One region of the Alteromonas sp. G5_S2_22_S1 genome, then DNA from elsewhere that is predicted to be linked to it. Evidence: predicted binding sites of a transcription regulator. Region 1 holds the regulator's gene; the other holds the start of a gene.
The links. Region 1 encodes FNR, which switches genes on or off when oxygen is low (the NO sensors DNR and NnrR bind a similar motif). Its sites were predicted from a motif close to TTGATCTAGATCAA; they were not measured.

Region 1 (10,420 bases):
TATGTAGGCGCAGCAAAAGCCCTAAGTGCAAGAACAGTTAATATGGATGTGCCGGTCTCACTGGCTATTTTCGGCACCTATATTGCGGGAATTCGCTCTACGGTACTAGAGCAAGGTGAAGTGTATTTCGAATCGATCTGTATGTTCATCTTTTTGTTGCTACTCAGTCGCTTTTTAGAGCATCGCAGCCGTCAACGTGCTGCGCAAATATCCGCCAATATGATGCAATACGTGCCTGTGTCTGCCACTAAGCTAGAAGCTAACGACAGCGTAACAGAATGTTTAGCAAAGCAGTTAAAAATAGATGACATTGTACTGGTTAAGCCAGGGGAAACCATTCCCATAGACGGTTTGGTAACACAAGGGAGCGCTGCCGTTGACGAGTCGATGCTTACCGGCGAATTCAATCCGGTGCGAAAGTCAGCCAATAGCACCGTTTATGGCGGTACTGTTTGTCAGGACGGCACATTAACGGTAAAAGTTACTCAGACACTTAAAAATGCGTTGGTAAATCAAATTGTCCGCCTTCAGGCAAGCGCTATGGCGAGTAAGCCTAAAGCGGCACAATTAGCCGATAACTTTTCCCGTTATTTCGTGAGCGCCGTACTGGTTATCTCAGCGTTAACTTACGGGTTTTGGTACGTAAACGGCAGTGACGATGCCTTTTGGATCACTATATCTGTGCTGGTAGCAACCTGTCCTTGCGCGTTAGGTTTAGCCACGCCTTCAGCGCTAACCTGCGCTATGGCGAAATTAAACCGCCAAGGCATTTTGCTAAAACGCGCCGACGCCCTCGAGCAGATCACTAATATCGACACCATAGCATTGGATAAAACCGGCACCCTGACTCAAGGCAAGTTTACGATTTCCAATGCGTGGTTTGCTGACGGAATTGATAGCGAAAGCGCTATGGCGATAGCCTGCGCGCTTGAAGCTCGTTCCGAACACCCAATCGCGAAGGCCTTTAACGGTAAGGTATCACACAAGGTGGATAATTTTACCGTAACGCCTGGGGGTGGCATTAGCGGTGTAATCAATGATACACATTTTTCAATGGGCTCTGCCGCATTTAGCCTGGCTAACTTACCATCATCAGATACTTACCCATCAGCCAATGTATTTTTAACAGTAAAAGGGCAAATCATTGCTGCTTTTGAAGTACGTGACACCCTTCGTGACGATACCCATGAAACTCTAGATATCTTGTCGCAAAGCCATACCCTTGCGGTATTAAGTGGTGACACCCAACAAAACGTTGATACGCTAACCGCGCCTTTGCCCATAAAAACGGCGAAAGGCGGCTTAACACCTGAACAAAAATACGAAGCGGTTCAGCAAATGCAGCAAGGGGGAGCCAAAGTAATGATGATGGGCGACGGCATTAACGATGCACCTGTACTTGCCAGTGCAGATGTTGCCATTGCAGTGGGTAACGCAACGGACGTTGCCAAAACGGCTGCTGACGTTATATTGCTGGGCGATCAACTGTTATCTGTACCAGCGCTAATTAAAACCTCACATCAAGTGAAACAGAAAATAAGACAAAACATCGGCTGGGCTGTGGGATACAACCTTTTAATATTGCCTTTCGCCGTGTCTGGTTTACTTTCTCCATGGATGGCGGTTGTGGGTATGTCATTAAGCAGTATCATTGTAGTTACAAACTCAACGCGACTTTTGAGCAAATAGCATGAGTATTATTTACGTATTAATTCCTATCGCCATCATTATTGTGGCAGTCGCTATTGTCATTTTCTTTTGGGCGGTAAAAACCAATCAGTTCGAGGATTTAGACCGCCAAGGCTATAGCATTCTTTTTGACGATGACTTATCGCCAGAAGAGAAAAAACTGGCCGAACAGCGCAAACAAATACAAGAAGATAAGGCAGCAAAAAGCCAAGAAGATAATGGACGGGATTAATTACTTTTCTGCCTTTCTTATAGGTTTAGCAGGAGGCGTACATTGTGTAGGCATGTGCGGCGGTATTGTTGCAGCGCTTAGAGTGGTATCGCCAAAGGGGGCATCGGTATTGCCCTACACCCTCGCCTACAACATGGGACGCATTACTAGCTATACACTAGCAGGGGCCATTACCGGTGCGCTTGGAAAAATAGCTGCTGACTTCGTACCGCTTGCTAATTATGCCCTCTCTCTTCTAAGCGGCATCATGTTGCTTTTACTCGCTTGTTACTTAGGGAAATGGTGGACGGGTTTATCGGTCTTAGAAAACGCGGGCAAAGGCCTGTTTGCAAAGCTTCAGCCTTTATCAAAACGATTTCTTCCTTTCAAAACGCCGTTAAGCGCGGTTCCCTACGGCTTTGTATGGGGCTGGCTACCATGTGGATTGGTCTATTCAACGCTAACCTGGTCTCTGGCAGCGGGTAATGCATTGCAAGGCGCTGGCATTATGTTTTTCTTCGGTTTGGGAACGTTACCCACATTGTTAGCCGCAAGTGCCGGTAGCCAGTATCTTGTTCAAAGCTTTCAGCACAGCTATGTGAGACAAGTCATAGCTGTGATAATGGCCATATATGCCACTTATCTAATTTATGGCGCATTCATGTGAAAATGCGTGTACTATAATCATGTGTACATTAAGAGAGTCAGTCTTATGAGCAAAGGAAGCGAATTTTCAATACATTGTCAGAACTGTAGTTTCAGTCACCTCTGTTTACCTGTTGCATTGAATAAGACAGAAATAGAGTCTCTCGACGATATCATAGAGCGCAAAAAGCCCCTTCATAAAGGTGATACCCTTGTTCAAACCGGCGATAAGTTTGAGTCGTTATATGCAGTAAGAACCGGGTCATTTAAATCGTTTGTGACTAACTCTGAAGGTGAAGAGCAAATAACGGGGTTTCACTTTCCCGGTGACATCATTGGCTTTGATGCCCTTCGAGAAAACAAGCACCAAAGTTACACAATGGCTCTAGAAACCGCCATGGTGTGCGAGTTGCCCTACGAAACGCTTGACGAAATGTCGATGCAGTTTCCTAAATTACGCCATCAAATTATGAGCTTTATGAGTGCAGAGATTAAACATGATCACGATTTGATAATGCTTCTCAACAAACGCACGGCTGAAGAACGCCTTTTGTATTTTATCTCTCATTTATCTCAGCGTTTTGAAGAACGCGGTTTTTCACACAGAGAATTTCACCTTACGATGACGCGTAACGAGATAGGTAACTATCTTGGCTTAACGATAGAGACCATCAGTCGCTTATTAAGTCGTTTCCAAAAAGAAGATATTATTAAAGTTGATGGTAAACTTATTACGATTGTGGACTTTGAACGCCTTAATACCAAGCTAGAAGTGCTTAACGGCCCGAGTATAGTGTGTAACGGCTAACGTGGTCTAACTCGGTTAAATAGTGTTATCTTCCTAAAAGCGCGCATTCAGCGCGCTTTATAATCCTACTTCCAAAACCTTTTTTACCCATTAGTGCCAATGCCGCAGTCACTATACATTGTTGCTTGCCTTGCAATATAAAATACTTGATCTAAAACAACTTACGTTTTCCACATTGTCGTTTATAGTTAGTAAGAGTTACTGTTGAACGTTACCGTTCACACAGCCACGACCAAACTTCGTATTAGGGGGAGTTATGATTGAGTGTAAACGAATCCTTGCGGTAGTCGATGCCGAGCGAGATAACCAGCCCGCGTTAAGTCGCGCTTATGAATTAGCATCAAAGACCGGGGCCTCTGTAACTGCGATTATGGTGGTTTACGACTTGTCTTATGATATGACCACTATGTTAAGTCCAGATGAGCGAGAAGCCATGCGAGATGCTGTTACCAATGAGCATGCTAAATGGCTCTCTGGGCAGCTTAAAGAACAAGGCTTCGGTGAAACTGACATCGTGGTTGAATGGAACAATCGTGCCTACGAATCGATTATCTATTACACACTTAAGAATCAAATTGACCTTGTTGTAAAAGCCACTAAAAAGCATGACGACCTGGCTTCCGTTATTTTTACACCTACCGATTGGCATTTAATGCGTAAGTGTCCGCGCCCCGTTTTATTAGTTAAAGAGCATGATTGGCCAGAAGGCGGCGAGATCATTGCCGCTGTAAACGTCGGCAGTGAAGACGAAGAACATGCTGCGCTTAACGACAAGATTACCGTTATCGCCAATGATTATGCGGCCTTGCTAAAAGGTAAGGTTAATTTAGTCAATAGCTTCCCTTCTACGCCACTTAATATTGCTATCGAGGTGCCCGAATTTGACCCTGATACCTATCATGACGCGGTAAAAAATCATCATAAGAAAGAAATGAAAAGCCATGCGTTAAAGTACGGCATTGCAGATGAAAAATGTGTTGTCAGAGAAGGGCTACCTGAAAAAGTCATTCCACAAGTGGCAAAGACATTAGACGCCGAACTCGTCATTATAGGCACTGTAGGCCGTGTTGGTCTTTCTGCCGCGCTTATTGGGAACACGGCGGAGCATGTTATTGATGAGCTAAATTGTGACGTATTGGCTATCAAGCCAGACGGATTCGAGTCGCCGTTAAGTGTGTGATGCCATTAACCTTACGAGCAACCTTTTATGCGTAAATTTAAGAATACAGGCATGGTCTAGAAAAGGCCCTTTATTGTATAATGCTTGCTTTATCACGAACCAAGCTAGTTAATTATGAGTTTAGGCACAAGCAGTGCTGATGCGTCGGTACTAAACGCAGCGCAAAGTAAGCAAAAGTACAACTTCAACAAACTTCAGAAGCGCCTTCGCCGCAATGTGGGTAAAGCCATAGGCGATTTCGGTATGATTGAAAACAATGACAAAGTCATGGTGTGTTTATCTGGCGGTAAAGATAGTTACACCATGCTGGACATTTTGTTGTTTTTAAAGAAGATTGCGCCTATTCACTTCGACATAGTTGCGGTAAACCTTGACCAGAAGCAACCAGGGTTCCCTGAGCATGTATTGCCTGAATATCTAGAGCGTATTGGTGTTGATTACAAAATTGTAGAAGAAGACACCTACTCTATTGTTAAAGATAAAATTCCTGAAGGTAAAACCACCTGTTCACTTTGTTCAAGACTGCGCCGCGGTATTTTATATCGCACCGCAAAAGAACTCGGCGCAACAAAAATAGCCCTTGGTCACCACCGTGACGATATGTTGGAAACCTTTTTCCTAAATATGTTTCACGGCGGAAAGCTGAAGTCCATGCCGCCAAAACTAGTCAGCGATAATGGCGAGCATATCGTTATTCGTCCGCTCGCCTACTGTACAGAAAAAGACATCGTAAAATATTCACAAGCCGTAGAGTTTCCTATTATTCCTTGCAACCTATGCGGTTCCCAAGAGAATTTACAGAGACAAAATATTAAAGCCATGCTTCAAGACTGGAACAAACGCTTTCCGGGCCGAATAGAGTCAATGTTTAGCGCTCTTCAAAATGTAGCGCCATCTCACTTAGTAGATAACAACTTGTACGATTTTAAAGGTATTACCACCCAAGATGGCCCCGTTGAAGATGGCGACATTGGATTTGATCAACCTTCTTTTACCACAAACAGCAACGCTGCTTTAGCAACCGAAGAAAGCGCGATTGAAGTGGTAAACATTGTGGAACCTAAATAGATGAAAATAGGACTTGCGTTAGGCGCTGGTGCAGCACGAGGCTGGACCCATATAGGTATCATTCAAGCCTTAGAAAAGCTGGGCGTTAAAATAGACGTTGTTGCCGGCTGCTCCATTGGCGCTTATGTTGGTGCTGCCTATGCAAGTGGCAAGCTGGAAGGCTTAAAAGAGTGGGCGTGTTCATTAAGCGACTGGCAAGTGCTTGCTCTTATGGGAGTTGGGCTTAGGCGTGGTGGCATAGCTAGCGGACAAAAGGTTTTTGACAAGCTTGCTAGCGAGTTTTGTGAATCTAGCTATGAAGATATGCTTAAACCTTTTGCGACCGTGGCTACTGACTTATACACAGGTCGTGAAGTGGTGTTTAACTCAGGTCCTATTGGCGATACCATTCAAGCATCTTGCGCTATTCCTGCCCTCTTTGCGCCCGTAGCTCATGGAGACCGTTGGTTAGTCGACGGTGCGGTCGTAAATCCTGTTCCTGTCAATTTGTGCCGTCAATTAGGCGCAGATTTTGTCATCGCGGTTAACCTAAATGCCGACTTTAGGCCTCTTCGCCTTGAAAAGTTAAGACAGGATCACGAAGAAAATCAGCGTAAGACCGAAGACTTTTTTACCAAAAGCCAAAACGTATTGCGTCAATGGTTTTCCCCCGACAGTAAACAAGATGATAAAAGTATCGAGGATAAAGAAGAGCCTAACGCCGATGCAGCCAAAAACGTTAAAACCGAAGAAGGTATTGCCGCAGATGTTATCGATAAAGTAGAAGAAGAGTTTACCGAAGTTCCTGTCAAGGTAAACAAGCGCAACCCACCGGGCATAATGAGCGTGATGAGCAGTTCATTAGAGATCCTGCAGGCGCGCGTTACACGCTCTCGTCTGGCTGGCGATCCGCCGGATATCTTAATTGAACCTCAGTTGACAGACGTGGGTATTATGGAGTTTCACAGAGCTGAAGAGCTGTGCGCGAAGGGAGAAGAGACCATCGCGCGTTTAGCCGAACAGATTAGATATCAGTTACTTACGTAATAACTAGCTTGACGCCATAGCCGTAACACGAAGGGGCGCATGAGGCAAAGTCAATCCTTTTGCGCCATCAATCCACTCTTGTTCAAGGTGCAATACGCCATTATTTATCTGTACACCTTGCGGGGTAATAAAATCTAAATTCTTATCGTCAAATTGAATCATTAAGCCTTTTACAGAAGGCATCATGAAAGACAAAAAACTCCCCATTTCATTAAAGAAAGCTTCGTATTGCCCGTACAAAAACGTAAGGTCATCTTTTGTATAATATTGCTTTAGGTATTCCGGTTTTGTTTCAAGTTGAACCGACATATCGCACACATTGGCACGTTCGCCTAAATCAATGCGCACCAGTGCGTTGGCTAGCTTCAGGGCTTTTTCGGTGGGAACGGTAAAGCGCCCTTCTTCACTTACAGTAAGTGCCATCGTTTTCTTATCAGTCACTATAGCTGCGCCATTAACTTCACAGAGGCGCCCTTCGCCTACGCGTACAAAACCAAACGCAAATTGAAGCGCTTGTGTATCTTCGTTATCCAGTTTTTTAACATGGCTATAGAAACGACTGTACTCAACGTCAATCGTTTCTGCAGCTACCGGTGAGATGCCAAAACCGACAAGTAGGGATGAAGCTAAAAATAAGGCAGCGCGTTTCATTCGGATAAAAACTCCTCGTTAAATCGAATCATTGTTTGAAGCTCTTCCACATAAGCGGCTCCGCGCTCTGAGTAGTTCATTAGCCCTTCCGCCAATGCCACTCCAGTAATAGGTATTTGGTTCGCCCTTAATCGACTGCGAATTTCTCTTAAATCGGCATAGGCGTCGTGTCTGTTTAAATTTCGCATGTAGGTATAGGTCGCTCTCGACAAGCTGTCGAATTTAGCCACTTCGTGAGAAGCGCCGTCGTTTCGTCGGCTTGGCACAAAACCACACCCTTTTGAGAAGCACCACAATCCAAAGAAATTGTACCCTTTTCTGGCAAACCGGCTCGTACCCCACGCAGACTCGTTCGCTGCCTGAACTAGCACTAATTCTGCTGGCAATACATCAATTTTTTGCAGTAGCGCTAACAACTTGGTTTTAAGGGGCTGAGTTGCTTTTACTCGATATTCTTCTTCAAGCCACTCAAGTCTTACAACATCTTCTTCAGTTAAAGGCTCATCTGCCAATGCCTTTCTATAAAGTGTCTGCACATAGTGCCTAAGGGTTAAGAGATAGGCATTTTGCTTTTCTACTTCGGGGCGTAGATAATCAAAAAACGCTTCCTTTTTCTCTTTGACATTGGTGTAAACAGAGAAATCTGGAACTGGCTTTGTCGCCTTTGTCGTTTGGGGTATTGCTAAAATATCAGGTTCGTCTTCGGTAAAGATAATGGCGTTAATAACAATGACCGCCAGCACCCCTAGCGTTATAAGAACAATTTTGAATGTTTCACGTTTATGCATCAAAGCTCGACTCATTTACATCATTTTCAGATGCGTCCGTGCCCACTCCTTGTTCGCCTATTAGTTCCTGATAAAGCAAACCCATTGTACTAAAATAAAAGGGAAGTACCCAAATAAGCGAGAAACCGAAGGTTAACGGCACTGTCGCAAACAGTAAAAAGAACACCCCAAATATGCTGGCTATTTGTGCCCAATAAGCATTAAACACGCGGCAAGAGAGAATGATGGCGCTAATCGGTGTTAGCTTCCTATCGGCAACTAACATCAGCGAAAAAGACGAGGCGAGATAAAAGTAAACGCCAGGCAGAATAAGCAGCACCACACCAAGTTGTACCAGTATGCTATTAACGAGTTGAGTGAGAGCTAACAGCAATAAAAGCGGAAAAAACTGAAATACCGTAAACACCGATGTTTTGACACCACGGGCAACGAAGACCCCCATCATATACAGGCCTGTCAGCAAGGGCGCGACTATACAGATAGCGACAATTTCAATGATAGACTGGTGTTCAAAAACGTATGTTCCGTCGTCGTTTATCGTAATGTACTGCTGCGCAAAAACCCCTAACACAACGAAGGTTAAGAACAGAACAACGCTGCCTTGTAATAACGAAGAAAAGTTAGCTTTGGTTAAACCCGCAGCACGGCGCAATAGCCCTTTAATATCAAATACATACTGTTTAGCTAACGTACTGTTCAGGCGGTCAGGATTTACGTCTCTCACACAACTCTCATATATTTTTGGGAAATCGGCGGTATTATACCAATTCACAAAAACAAATGCCTGTTTGTATGGTAAACAAAAGTTAACCTAATACTAGTTTTGCTGCTAACCCTACTAAAAGTACGCCCATAGCTCGGTCTAACCAGTAACCTTTTTTACCAATAAGCTCGGCAACCTTGCTAGTGCTGAGTAAATAAGAAAGAAAGCAAAACCAAAGCCCAGTAGCAATCGCTAAATAAATGCCATAACCAAGCTTAACGCTAAATGGGGTTTCAATGCTGATAATAGCGGTAAAAAGAGACAGGAAGAAAAGCGTTGCCTTCGGGTTAAGCCCATTAGTGAGAAAGCCCATCCACACCGCACGTTTCACTGAAATTTGCGATGTTTTGCTTTCTGAGTTCACTACCTCGTTTTGCTTCACCGGGCCACTTCTTAGCGCACCGAACGCAAGGTAAAGTAAATAGGCGGCGGCGGCATAGCTAAACGTTGTAAATAGCCATGGGGTAGTAGCAATAACCACGCTTAACCCAACAAGCGAATAAGCAACGTGAAGTAAAATGGCTAAACCAATTCCCACGCTAGTAAACATGGCGGTGCGACGACCGTAAGCAACACTATTGCGCACCACAACGGCAAAGTCGGGCCCTGGACTTGCAACAGCAACAAGGTGTACTAGTGCGATGGTGAGAAATTCATTCATATACTGCATGCGTTGCGCCCCCTACAGCGCATAATTTGATAGTAGTTCATTTACCCATTCAGGTACTATTTGAGAAGCCGGCCCTGTTAACGATTGGTCAAATAACGCATTGGTTGCGCCCGGCGCTAGGTTTGCTTCAATCGTGTATGCACCCGACTCTTTCGCGATCTGAACAAAACCTGCAGCCGGATACACGTTGCCCGATGTACCAATAGCAATAAAAATGTCAGCTTGGGCTAACGCCGTGTATATCTCGTCCATATACAGGGGCATTTCACCAAACCACACAATATCGGGTCGCAATGTTACTCGATGACAACAAGGGCACTTTGTAGTGTGATCAAAGCTATCGCGCCACACAAAAGACTGCTGCGAAATGGCGCAGCGGGCCGACAGAAGTTTGCCGTGCATATGGTAAACCGACTTGCTGCCACCGCGCTCGTGCAAGTCATCAACGTTTTGTGTAACTACCATGAGATCGTCGCCCAACGCTTGTTCCAATTTAGCTAACGCTTGGTGCGCAGCATTGGGTTGTACATCATCTTGCTGAAGCTGGGCGCGGCGGGCATTGTAAAAGCGATAGACTAAGCTTGGGTTTTGTTCAAAGGCTTCAGGTGTGGCCACTTCTTCAACGCGGTGGTTTTCCCAAAGCCCGTCGTTATCTCGAAACGTTTTTAGCCCTGATTCGGCAGAGATACCCGCCCCAGTAAGCACAACAATTTTAGGGTTCGTTAAGGTATTATCAGCAGGCATGTCAGTCCATCTTTCTCTGCATTTAAATAATGGGTGGGTAATTGTAAACCGATATGTTTAACGGTGAAATACGCATTGTTAAGGTGAGCGCTTTTTTTATTCGTCTGTTACCACAGGATAGTGTGTACCTGCGCCCCACTCTGACCATGAGCCATCGTAAACAGACACTTGTGTTGC
Region 2 (10,420 bases), on a different contig from region 1:
TTGTGACTGACTGACAAGGTGCCCCGTTAGTCTGCGTATCTCTCTAAGGTCATCTACAATTAGCACTCTACCTGTAACGCACAGGTCAATGCTGCTCGACTCCACCGGTTGAATTTGACCGAGCTGTAAGTCAACCAGTGGTTGTGAAGATAGCTCACCGGGATTTATATCAAAGGTAAACGTACTTCCTTCGCCAAGTCGAGAAGTAACCGCAATATCCCCGCCCAACTTAGAAACTAACTCATTACAGATTGCAAGCCCTAACCCTGCACCTCCGTGATTGGCACGCATAACATCTTCAATTTGTTCAAAGGGCTGGAAGATATTTTTCAATTTATCTGGCGCCATGCCAATACCTGTATCATCAACGGAAAACCTGAGTAGAGGAGGGGAGCCATCCTGAGGCGTGTATTCATCTAGTTCGATGGTTAACGTTATACTTCCTTTATCAGTGAACTTTACGGCATTCGATATTAAGTTCAGCAGTACCTGACGCAGGCGCGTTGGGTCGGTTTGGATAAACTCTGGAATTTTGGTTTTTGACACAACGTTAAGGCTCAGACCCTTATCTTTGGCATTAAGCCGCATCAACGAATGAATATCGGTTAAAAAGGCTGATAAATTAACGTCTTGAATATTAAGCTCAAGCTTTTCCGCCATAATACGGGACATATCAAGTAAATCATTTAGCAGGCTTAACAAGTGTTTTCCGTTTGAGTGGATAATCGATAGCTCCTGTTGAAAAGCGCTGTTGCGCGCGTCATCAATAAGGAGCTCTGTGTACCCTAAAATGGAGGTTAGCGGTGTTCGAAGTTCGTGGCCTAAGTGGGCAAGAAACTTGTCTTTCGCCCTGTTCTTCTGCTCGACTTTATTACGTTCAATGCGTTCGTTTTCAATATCGCGGCGCACCATCGCGTAGCGAATAGTACGCATAAAACGAGGCGTTTCTATTTCTGATTTTTGAAGATAGTCTGCAGCACCAGCACGCATAACCATTTCATCAACCGCTGAGTCAGACTGGCCAGTGAGGATCACCACGGGTAAGCTAATTTGATTAGATTTCAAAAGCCCTAGCACGTCGATGGCATTTTCAGCACCCAACAAATAATCTAGCAAGCACAAATCAAAATTATTAGTTTTGAGTGCCTCTACGGCATCTAGACTATTAGTCACCCAGGTTAGTTCAAACGAAGGTGACTCACATTGTGCTAGATAATCAGAGGTTAAGAAGTAATCATCTTCATCATCCTCTACTAACAGAATTTTTATAACCTCTGTCATCTAGTACTCCAATTATTCGCTTGGTAACTCAACGAACTCAATCCAATAGCGTCCGAGGGCCCGCATTAATTCCACCAAACCTTCGAAGTTTACGGGTTTGGTAATGTAAGAAGCACACCCTAGGTCATACCCGCGAAGCATATCCTCTTCTTCTTTCGACGTTGTCAAAATAACAACAGGAATGCTGCGCAACTTCGGATCGTTCTTTAATTCTTGAAGTGCTTCGCGACCATCTTTTCTAGGCATGTTTAAATCGAGCAGAATTAGGCTTGGTCGCGGCGCAGAAGCTGGGTCTGTATATTTGCCCTCATGGCGCAAGAATTCTAAAAGCTCAACGCCGTCTTCAACGCAAAACAAATTGTTTAATACTCTGCTTTCTGCAAGCGCATCGACAGTGAGTAGACGGTCATCCTCGTCATCATCTGCCATTAATATATTGATTGGTTGGGTTTGTTTACGCGTCATTGTGTGTATCTCCATTATTATTGTTTGAAAAAGGATCGCTATCTTTAGGCATAATCATCAAGAACGTTGCCCCTTCCCCGGGGGTGCTTTTCGCGGTTATGTGGCCATTGTGTCGTTCAACAATGCGTCGGCAAACGGCAAGTCCAATGCCGGTACCTTTGTACTCACTTCTACCATGCAGACGCTGAAAAGGAGCAAATATTTTTTCTGCAAAAGACTGTTCGAAACCAATACCGTTGTCAGATATCGCTATTTTTATCCATTCGTTTTCCTCATGCATCAATATATCTTTCAAATCTTCTTCCGTCGCATCAGTAACGGTTATATTGACGATGGGCACCACGCTTTCGCTTTGAAATTTAAGCGCATTAGAGATGAGGTTCAAAAAGAGCTGTTCGAGTTGGGACTTGTCCCCTCGAATTGTTGGCATTTCGCAAACGTTTATCTGCGCCGACTTTTCTTCAATGGCTATCTCTAAATCTCCAAGTACGCTTTTTATAACCCGATCTAGGTTAACTTCTTCAAACTCTCTACCTCGGGTTGATACTCGAGAAAAAGCCAGAAGATCAGAGATAAGCATAGACATACGCTCAGCCGCATTAAGCATGCGAGCAAGGTAATCTTTGCCCCTCTCGTCAATCACGTCGTTGTAGCCGGATTCTAACCTATTGCCGAACGCCCTGATTTTTCGCAGCGGCTCCTGAAGATCGTGAGAGGCGACAAAAGCGAAGTCTTCAAGCTCTCTGTTACTTCTGGCAAGTTCGTCAGAGTAAACGCTGAGTTCCTGAGTACGCTCTACAATCCGCGACTCCAAATCTTCATTTACAGACTCAAGGTCAGCTTGATACCTTTCATGCTCACGGGAGTTAATTTTTAATAATAAAAATACGGTGATTATGAGAAGAAGCGTTGTCGCTGATGAAATAATCAGCGTATTTACAGAATCACGTCTTAAACTCATCAAGTTGGCAAGGTGTGTTCCCTGCATATCTCTTTCTGAGTTGTGAATATCATTAAATACGGTTTCAAAACGCCGATAAAGGGCAATGCCTTTATCACTATTTAATGATTCTATGGCTTGTTGTTCATTGCCTTCTTTTATGAGTTCAACAACTCGAATCACCTCATTGACTTTCGCTTTAGTAAGGTCGAGTAGCTCTTCAATCCTAACGGATTGGTCATCGATATCGGAAGAAAAAGAGCTGACTTCGACTTCGCTCATCAGTTCGCCAATAACACTTAACGATTCGCTGTAGTCCGTCAGGTATTTTTCATCGTCTGTTAACATATAGCCACGTTGTCCAGACTCTACGCGCAAAACGGCTACGTGTAGCCTGTTTATGGCATTAATAACACGGTTTGTAGTAAACAATCTGGCTTCAAGCGCAGAGAGGTCATTTAGTGTGCTTACCACATAAAATGAATTTGCCGTTATCACAACGATAACAAGCACAACGATAACAATCCAACTGTATATCGAAGACAATACTTTAGAAATCATCTATTTATTCCGAAACATTTTCGCCCAGTTCTGAAGTCATTTCAGTCAGGGTGTGGCTGCAGTCTTTTGCGCTGCTTATTATTTTATCCAATGCCGTTAACGCCTTTTCAGGCGGAACGTCTCCGTTTAATGCCATTTTTACTAGCTCAGCTTGCATCGAAATCCTGTTCAGCGGCTTACGCGCGTCGTGAACAAAAACACTAAGTTGAGAAAACTCGTCGCTAGTCATACTGAATACCTCATTGTTTTTATTCGTCTTTACTTAAGTCACCATATGCGTGAAGGCGGTTATAGAGGGTCTTAGTACTGATCCCCAGCATTTCAGCAGCCGTTGTTTTATTGCCGTTGACCTTTTCTAGCGTGGCGTAAATAAGCTCTTTCTCAACGTCTTCAATGGTGCGTCCTGCCTGAAGTGCCGGTGTCGTACTTTGCTTTTGAGCGAAAGGCGATTCAATGGTTTTTGGTAACTCTATTTCACTTTTTTCGGGGTCACTCATGATAGCTGCACGATGCACAAAGTGTCTTAATTCACGAACATTGCCCGGCCAATCGTAGGCTTGAAGTGTATCAAGTTGAGCGTCTTCCCACCTAAAGTTAGAGCCATTATCCTTATTAAATTCAGCGATGAACGTTTTAGCTAACAAAGGAATATCTTCTTTGCGCTCTCTTAGTGGGGGGATAGTGATAGGAAAAACGGCAAGCCTAAAATATATATCCTCGCGCAGCACTTTACTTTGCGCAATCTCTTCCATTGTCCGGTTTGTTGCAGATACAACGCGACAATTAACGGGGATAGTTTTAGTGCCGCCAACGCGAAGCACGACCTTGTTTTCTAAAACGCGAAGCAGGTTTGGCTGCATATCTATGGGCATTTCAGTAATTTCATCCAGAAAGAGTGTTCCCCCCTCGGCTTGTTCGAATACCCCTTCTTTTCGACCCACAGCGCCAGTGAATGCGCCCTTTTCATGACCGAACAGTTCACTACCAATGAGTTCTTTAGAAAAGGCACCACAGTTTGTGGCAATGTAGGGGCCTTCACTTTCTGAAGCGCGATGAATGGCGGCGGCGACCACCTCTTTACCCACGCCACTTTCACCGAGCAGCATGACATTTGCGCTTGTTTTACTTACACGAGAAATTAACTTATAAAGCTCTTTCATTATCGGTGACTCACCGATAAGCAAATCGAAATGTTTTTCTATCTTCTCTTCTTTAGGCGCTTTTTGTTTGTTTTTCTGACTTAAAACCGCCTCAATTTCTTCTCGTTGTATAGGTTTAACGAGATAGTCAACCGTAGGCCCACACAGCCCTTTAATAACGCTTTTGACAGAAGGGTGGCCGGTTATAAGGGTAACTCTTGGTCTTTTAGGAAGCGCGTCTAGTTCATTAAATAAATGCGCGCCACTACCATCTGGTAGCATAAAATCGAGTAATACGTGGTCGAAGGTTTCTTTTTCTAACCAGTCTCGGGCTTCTTTTAATGTTCCTGCGGTAAGCACTTCATGACCCAAGAATTCAATAATGGTACAGGCAACTTCTGTGAACTCAGCGTCGTCATCAACTAAAAGTACGGTTAGCACGTGGATGTCCCTCTCTTTAGATTCCTATTCGGAAAAATTCGGAATAAAAACAATGTTATAGTTTTATCATAATTTAACAGTCTTTGGGTATCAAAGCGCAAGTTTCGACTATTTTGATATCCAAAAAGTGTGTTAATTGGTTTTTCAAAACGAAATAGCTAACGCACTTATCAATGACAAGGTTTTTATAACCATTTCACGACTTTATTTGTCATTAGCGTTCGTAAATATTTCCCCTTGTTATTACAAATTTACTCTGTAACAACTCTGTCGTTTTTACAAAAATTGCAAAAACTATTCCTACACGCGCAAAAAGGGCCGTTAATCGTCCAATGGCATATTTTTCGCACAACAAGGGGCTATTAACTTCTTTTTACATACAGCCCACCTTATATAGGCCAATTGGGTTCGGCTGCCGTTTTATAGATAAGGATTGTGCTTAACCGCTTGGCGGACGATTCGAGTTGTTAAATCAAAGGAATTGAATATGTTAGGAAAAACAGCTGAAAGATCAATGACCTTGTATGAGCTGCTTGGGAAAATGCAACCCCATGCGAGGCGGGACGAGTTTCTTTTTGCTGACTTCTGGACCGTAATGGAAAAGCGCGGGTTTGGGCCAATGCTTGCTTTGCCGTCGTTTATCGCCTGTACACCCATTGGCGCCATTCCAGGCATCCCATCTTTAGCGGGTGCGACGATATTACTCATCGCTTTGCAAATATTACTCGGTCGTCGTCACCCTTGGCTACCGGAAAGGGTAATGGAGTTAACATGTGATGCCGACCAACTTAGATACATCGTTGAAAAGGTCAAACCGCTCGCGGTGCGCGTGGACAGGTTTTTAGTTCCGCGTTGGTTTTTCATGCGCCAGCCAGTTGTTCGCTCATTCATTGCGTTGAATTGCGTGGCATGCGGTCTTGTGATGATTCCTTTAGAGCTCATTCCTTTTATGGGGCTAATCCCTGCTTCTGCCGTATTTATTATGGCAATAGGAATGGCCACCGATGACGGGGCAGTGGCACTTGTCGGTGTTTCAATTTCGTTATTTGGCTTTGTCTTGGGGTCTGAACGACTCGCTGCCCTAATCGTCTAAACCATTTGAACGCGTAAGTTCTCTAATCTTTGCATTCGTCCATAATAAAGTCCGAAGAGGGCAGGTTCATCGTTTGATACCTGAGCTCTCCAATGAACGCGCGAGCAGCGGGGCCTAAGGTATCACCATCTTCAAACGACAAATACAGTAATGCTTTTCTTAGCGCGGCATTATTGTCTAAGGGGAGTGGTTGCAAAGTACCGCTTTCTAGCTCTTCTTTAATAATAGCAATTGGTAACCATGCAAATCCTAATCCTTGGGCAATGATATCCAGTGATGTTCTTACATGGCTTACTGTCCAGCGCTGTTCGGCGCCTAGCCACCCAATATCTGCCTTTCGCTCGGCAGAGGAGTCGCGCACTACTATTTGCCTATGTGCCTTTAAATCTTCAAGGGTGAGTGTTCGGTTTAACTGATGTAGCGGGTGGTCTACATGGGCAACAGCGGCAAACTCAATTTCACAAAGGTCTTCGCTGAACCCATTAGGCAACACGAAAGGGGATATCCCTAAATCTACTTTCCCACTACTTAGCAGTGAATTAGCGCCACTTAATACGGTTTCCTCTATCTCAATACGCAACTGGGGAAATTCGGAAGAGACTTTAGCGAGAACGTTGTATAACAGCTCAGAGGGAAAGATTATGTCCACCGCTATACGTAGTGTTGTTTCTGTTCCGGCCTGTAGGCTATCAGCCACCGCTTCCAGTTTATGGGCTTCACTAAGCAGAAAAGAGGCACGGCGGTACATAAGTTCACCCTGTGGAGAAAGCTTTACTTTGCGGCCTATATTTTCAAATAAAGTAACCCCAATCGCGTTTTCTAGCTTTTGTACTGCGTGGTGAACGCTTGATTGACTTTTATGTACTTCTGCAGCGGCTTGATTAAAGCCGCCTGCATCTACAACGGCTTTAAACATACGCCACTGTTCTAGTGTGGATTTAAGCATAAAACGCCTTTTGACTTCGTTTAGCGTCTCTTATAGCACATACGGCTTTACTTAGTCATTTGTGCTGGCTTGATTAATTGTAGGTACAGAACACGTGATAACCGACACATTCTCATAACCCATCTTTAATAGCTGTTCTGCTGCGAGCGTAGCACGCACGCCAGACGCACAGTGAATATAAAGAGGCGTGGAAGCATCGCTAAAGTGTTCCAATGCCTTCATTTCTAAAACGCCACGCGGGATATGAAGGGCGCAAGGGACGGGCTCTTTGCTGACCTCTGCTGCTTCCCTAACATCAATAAGCGTACCCCCATTATTTTTTTGCTCACTGACGGCTTGTTCTGCCGTTATTGTTCTTATGTCCAGGTCGATATTTTCTAGCCGTTTCTTGATATCAATTAGCATTATATTTCCTTTAAAAATCGCTTTCGCTGAAACTGAGGTATAAATAAGATAAAACCAATATTCATAGGGTAGCACTACAAAATTTCATAAAATACGGGAATTCATCGCATAAAATGGCAAGTCGGCAAATTGTCTTATACTTTAGTATAGTAAATGGATAAATTGACGTTGAAATACTTTACAGATAGAGAGTGCTTATGTCCGAGGATATGGTGATAGGTTCAGATGATATAATGGAACATGCGGTGGAGGCTGAGATCTTCCTTAAGCAATTTGCGAACAAAACACGCCTTATGGTGCTTTGCTCGCTATTAAAGGAGGAGAAATCGGTTACCGAGCTGCTAGAGGTCGTTAGCGTATCACAACCTGTAATTTCACAACATCTTGCCCTACTGCGAGAATCAAAAATGGTGGCCACGAGAAGGGAAGGTCAAACCATTTATTATCGATTAGCTGACGAACGTGTTAAACGTTTAATTGCGTTAATGTACGAATTTTTCTGCGAGTAGTGTTTTTCGTTTTTCTTCCTTTCTAAAGTGCAATGTCCGCCTTAGCAAACGGACATTGCATTATCTATCAGCATGAAATTTTCTCGTTAGTCCTTAACGCGTTTCACTATTTATTTGTGCGCATAATGTAGGAATATAAGATTCTTCAGTAATTTTATCACTGTCTACTTCTGGTCGATTAATTAGCTCGTCATGGCTTAGCTTAACGCTGACGCAGTGTGCAGCCCAGTCGATTTTATCTACATCGGTCGGTAGAAGAGCAAGGTGTTTTCCGCCTGGAAGCCAATTATTGGTATCTACAACCAGCAGTACAATTTCCCAGCTTCGCGTATCAATAATAAAGTTACTGATGTGGCCGACATTATCAGTGGTTGTAGCCACCTCGTATCCGCCCACCTCGGCAACAGCACGCAGATGATTCGTGGATTTTTTAGGGTGGACCGTGTCTGATTCCTCAGCGTGCTGTAATTCAACTAACTCATCGGGATGAGCAAACTCCCCCCAAGCTCCTGGTCCTATCCAATAATAGCCATACCCGAAGTATTTGAAGAGATTCTCCTCATATTCACGAGATACAGGTTTATGCTCATCAATAGACGGACTGTTTTTAAGAGTATCAACCGTCATGTTTATTTGAATGGACTCCTCCTCGGCTTCCAAACCTGTCACAGAGATAGGAGATATCACAACCTTGCGGCTAAGTGGAAGCCAGGTGTTTGTATCTGCAACCAAATAGCGTACGGTAAAGGTCTCGTCATCAAAAAGGATATCGCGGATGCCGCCCACTTTGTCATCCACGGCGTGAATGGAAAAGTGAGTAAGCTGTTTTGAACTAATGATCATCGTTGCGCCTCCTTTGCTTGGGCTCGTTATTCAAAGCGATATTAACAAGTAAATTGGCATCGCTTTGTATTAGTCTAAGTGTAGACAGTCCTTAACGTTTCTTCATTTTGTTCTTGCCAAAAGTTGATTGAGATCATTTCGAGTCGTAAAACAAAAAAGCTCGCCGAAGCGAGCTTTATTAAGAGGGTGGAATGATTATGCTACATCGAATTCATCGTCGGAAAAGTCGTCGTCATAATCCGATTGATTACTCGCGCTGCTGTGAAGCGTATAAAAGTGCTTCTTGCCTCTTGCTAACCGGACATACTTCGCCCACGCCTTTTCTAGGTTGTTACTTGCTTCAACCTTGCCGCTAATGAAGTCAACAAAATGCGTTTCATCGTCGTTTTGTGGTGTAAGTTCACCCGTTTCTAATTGCAGTAACGTTTTACCGTATTGAGTAAGAAGATCTGCTTCTGCAATGCTAAAGTCACCTGATTTGCGAAATCCATAGGGAAATTTTTGACGGTCAATATAAGGTTTTGCTGATGGTCGAATAGCTAAACGTTTCATGATGTACCCAACGTAATGTTTTGTTCAGCGCACTTTTATGACAATTAAAAACGAAGATAAAACAAAAGATTTTTCTCTTATCAATAAAAAATTTTTAACGGTTTAAAAAGTAACAAAAAAATCAAAATGTAGCTTGCTTTTTGAGCAGTTGCTCGACAACGAGAAAGGGGCGCTGTTATTGCTTTAACTACTTGTAAAATAGCAATAAAAATTATTTTTATAGGGTTTTATAACTTCCGCGCTTACGGTGCACCATAGTACAGCTAACTGGCAGAAACATAGTTTTAAGCCAATCAAAGCGTGAATCATCAAAAATTATTATCGCTACGATGATTAAAATTCGTTTTTCATTTTATGGCTTAGGATAATAATTAAGGCGTGTTAACTACCTAGAGAATGCAATGAGCAAAGACTATCGTTACCAGCGTGAAGAATGGGACTCGGTAGAAGACGAAGGTTTTCACGCTAAAAAGCCAAATGCTAAACGTCATAGCGATGTGAAGGCAAAGCAAAAGCGTGACCTGCAACGTCGTGATAAACAGCGTCGCCTGCACCAAGAAGAGTATTAATTCATCGAGTTGGTGAAATTTTAATAAAGCGTACCGTTACATGCGGTACGCTTCTGTGCTTTTGTGTTTACTTGCCGTATTATCTGTGTCAACTTAGTTTTACTTTGATTTGGTTGTACAACAAGCATGGATATACGCTTTCTCACCACGTTTATAGAAGTGGCAAAAACCCGTCACTTTGGTAAAGCCGCAGAGAATCTTTACCTCACTCAGTCTGCCGTAAGCGCTCGCATAAAGTTACTTGAAGAGTATTTTCATACCACGTTGTTCATAAGGCAAAGAAATAGTATCCAGCTTACTCAATCGGGCGAAAAATTATTGCCCTACGCTCGACAGCTTTGCGCGACGCTAAACGAGGCAAAACAAGAGCTACAAATTCAGTCATCTGAATATGTTGTGTGCGGCGCCACACAACTAGCGAGCGAGTTATTATTACCCCAAATGTTAAGTCACTTGCACAGTACATTTCCCGATTGGTCAGTGAAAGCCGAAGTGCTTACGCTCGATAGCTTGTCCAGACAACTTCATGAGCGTGTAACCGATCTTTCTTTTTCCACCGAACCGCTTAAGTCAGAAGAAGTAAACAGTGAGGTTTTACTAGAACAAGAGTTAGCGCTTTATCGCATTGGAGAGACATCCGATACCATTGATGCGGCAGACTTTGTGGCTATTGATT

Region 2: the regulator FNR is predicted to act here: its motif matches at 8,747-8,760, upstream of ACTRWF_RS14895 (PRC-barrel domain-containing protein).

The regions. Positions count from the first base shown of each region.
Region 1 covers NZ_JBQKUJ010000005.1:12,409-22,828, reverse strand. The annotation lists gene ACTRWF_RS07270 (heavy metal translocating P-type ATPase metal-binding domain-containing protein) at 1-1,689, shown strand, start outside; gene ccoS (cbb3-type cytochrome oxidase assembly protein CcoS) at 1,691-1,921, shown strand; gene ACTRWF_RS07260 (urease accessory protein UreH domain-containing protein) at 1,908-2,567, shown strand; gene fnr (fumarate/nitrate reduction transcriptional regulator Fnr) at 2,613-3,353, shown strand; gene uspE (universal stress protein UspE) at 3,610-4,533, shown strand; gene ttcA (tRNA 2-thiocytidine(32) synthetase TtcA) at 4,648-5,601, shown strand; gene ACTRWF_RS07240 (patatin-like phospholipase family protein) at 5,602-6,627, shown strand; gene ACTRWF_RS07235 (DUF2987 domain-containing protein) at 6,631-7,278, opposite strand; gene ACTRWF_RS07230 (glucosaminidase domain-containing protein) at 7,275-8,066, opposite strand; gene ACTRWF_RS07225 (hypothetical protein) at 8,059-8,790, opposite strand; gene ACTRWF_RS07220 (LysE family translocator) at 8,873-9,499, opposite strand; gene cobB (Sir2 family NAD+-dependent deacetylase) at 9,512-10,285, opposite strand; gene ACTRWF_RS07210 (sulfurtransferase) at 10,340-10,420, opposite strand, start outside.
Region 2 covers NZ_JBQKUJ010000014.1:97,108-107,527, forward strand. The annotation lists gene ACTRWF_RS14850 (response regulator) at 1-1,281, opposite strand, end outside; gene ACTRWF_RS14855 (response regulator) at 1,294-1,746, opposite strand; gene ACTRWF_RS14860 (ATP-binding protein) at 1,736-3,247, opposite strand; gene ACTRWF_RS14865 (hypothetical protein) at 3,252-3,476, opposite strand; gene ACTRWF_RS14870 (sigma-54-dependent transcriptional regulator) at 3,496-4,827, opposite strand; gene ACTRWF_RS14875 (exopolysaccharide biosynthesis protein) at 5,315-5,920, shown strand; gene ACTRWF_RS14880 (LysR substrate-binding domain-containing protein) at 5,943-6,866, opposite strand; gene ACTRWF_RS14885 (rhodanese-like domain-containing protein) at 6,918-7,271, opposite strand; gene ACTRWF_RS14890 (ArsR/SmtB family transcription factor) at 7,469-7,780, shown strand; gene ACTRWF_RS14895 (PRC-barrel domain-containing protein) at 7,874-8,623, opposite strand; gene ACTRWF_RS14900 (MaoP family protein) at 8,819-9,175, opposite strand; gene ACTRWF_RS14905 (hypothetical protein) at 9,577-9,744, shown strand; gene ACTRWF_RS14910 (LysR family transcriptional regulator) at 9,871-10,420, shown strand, end outside.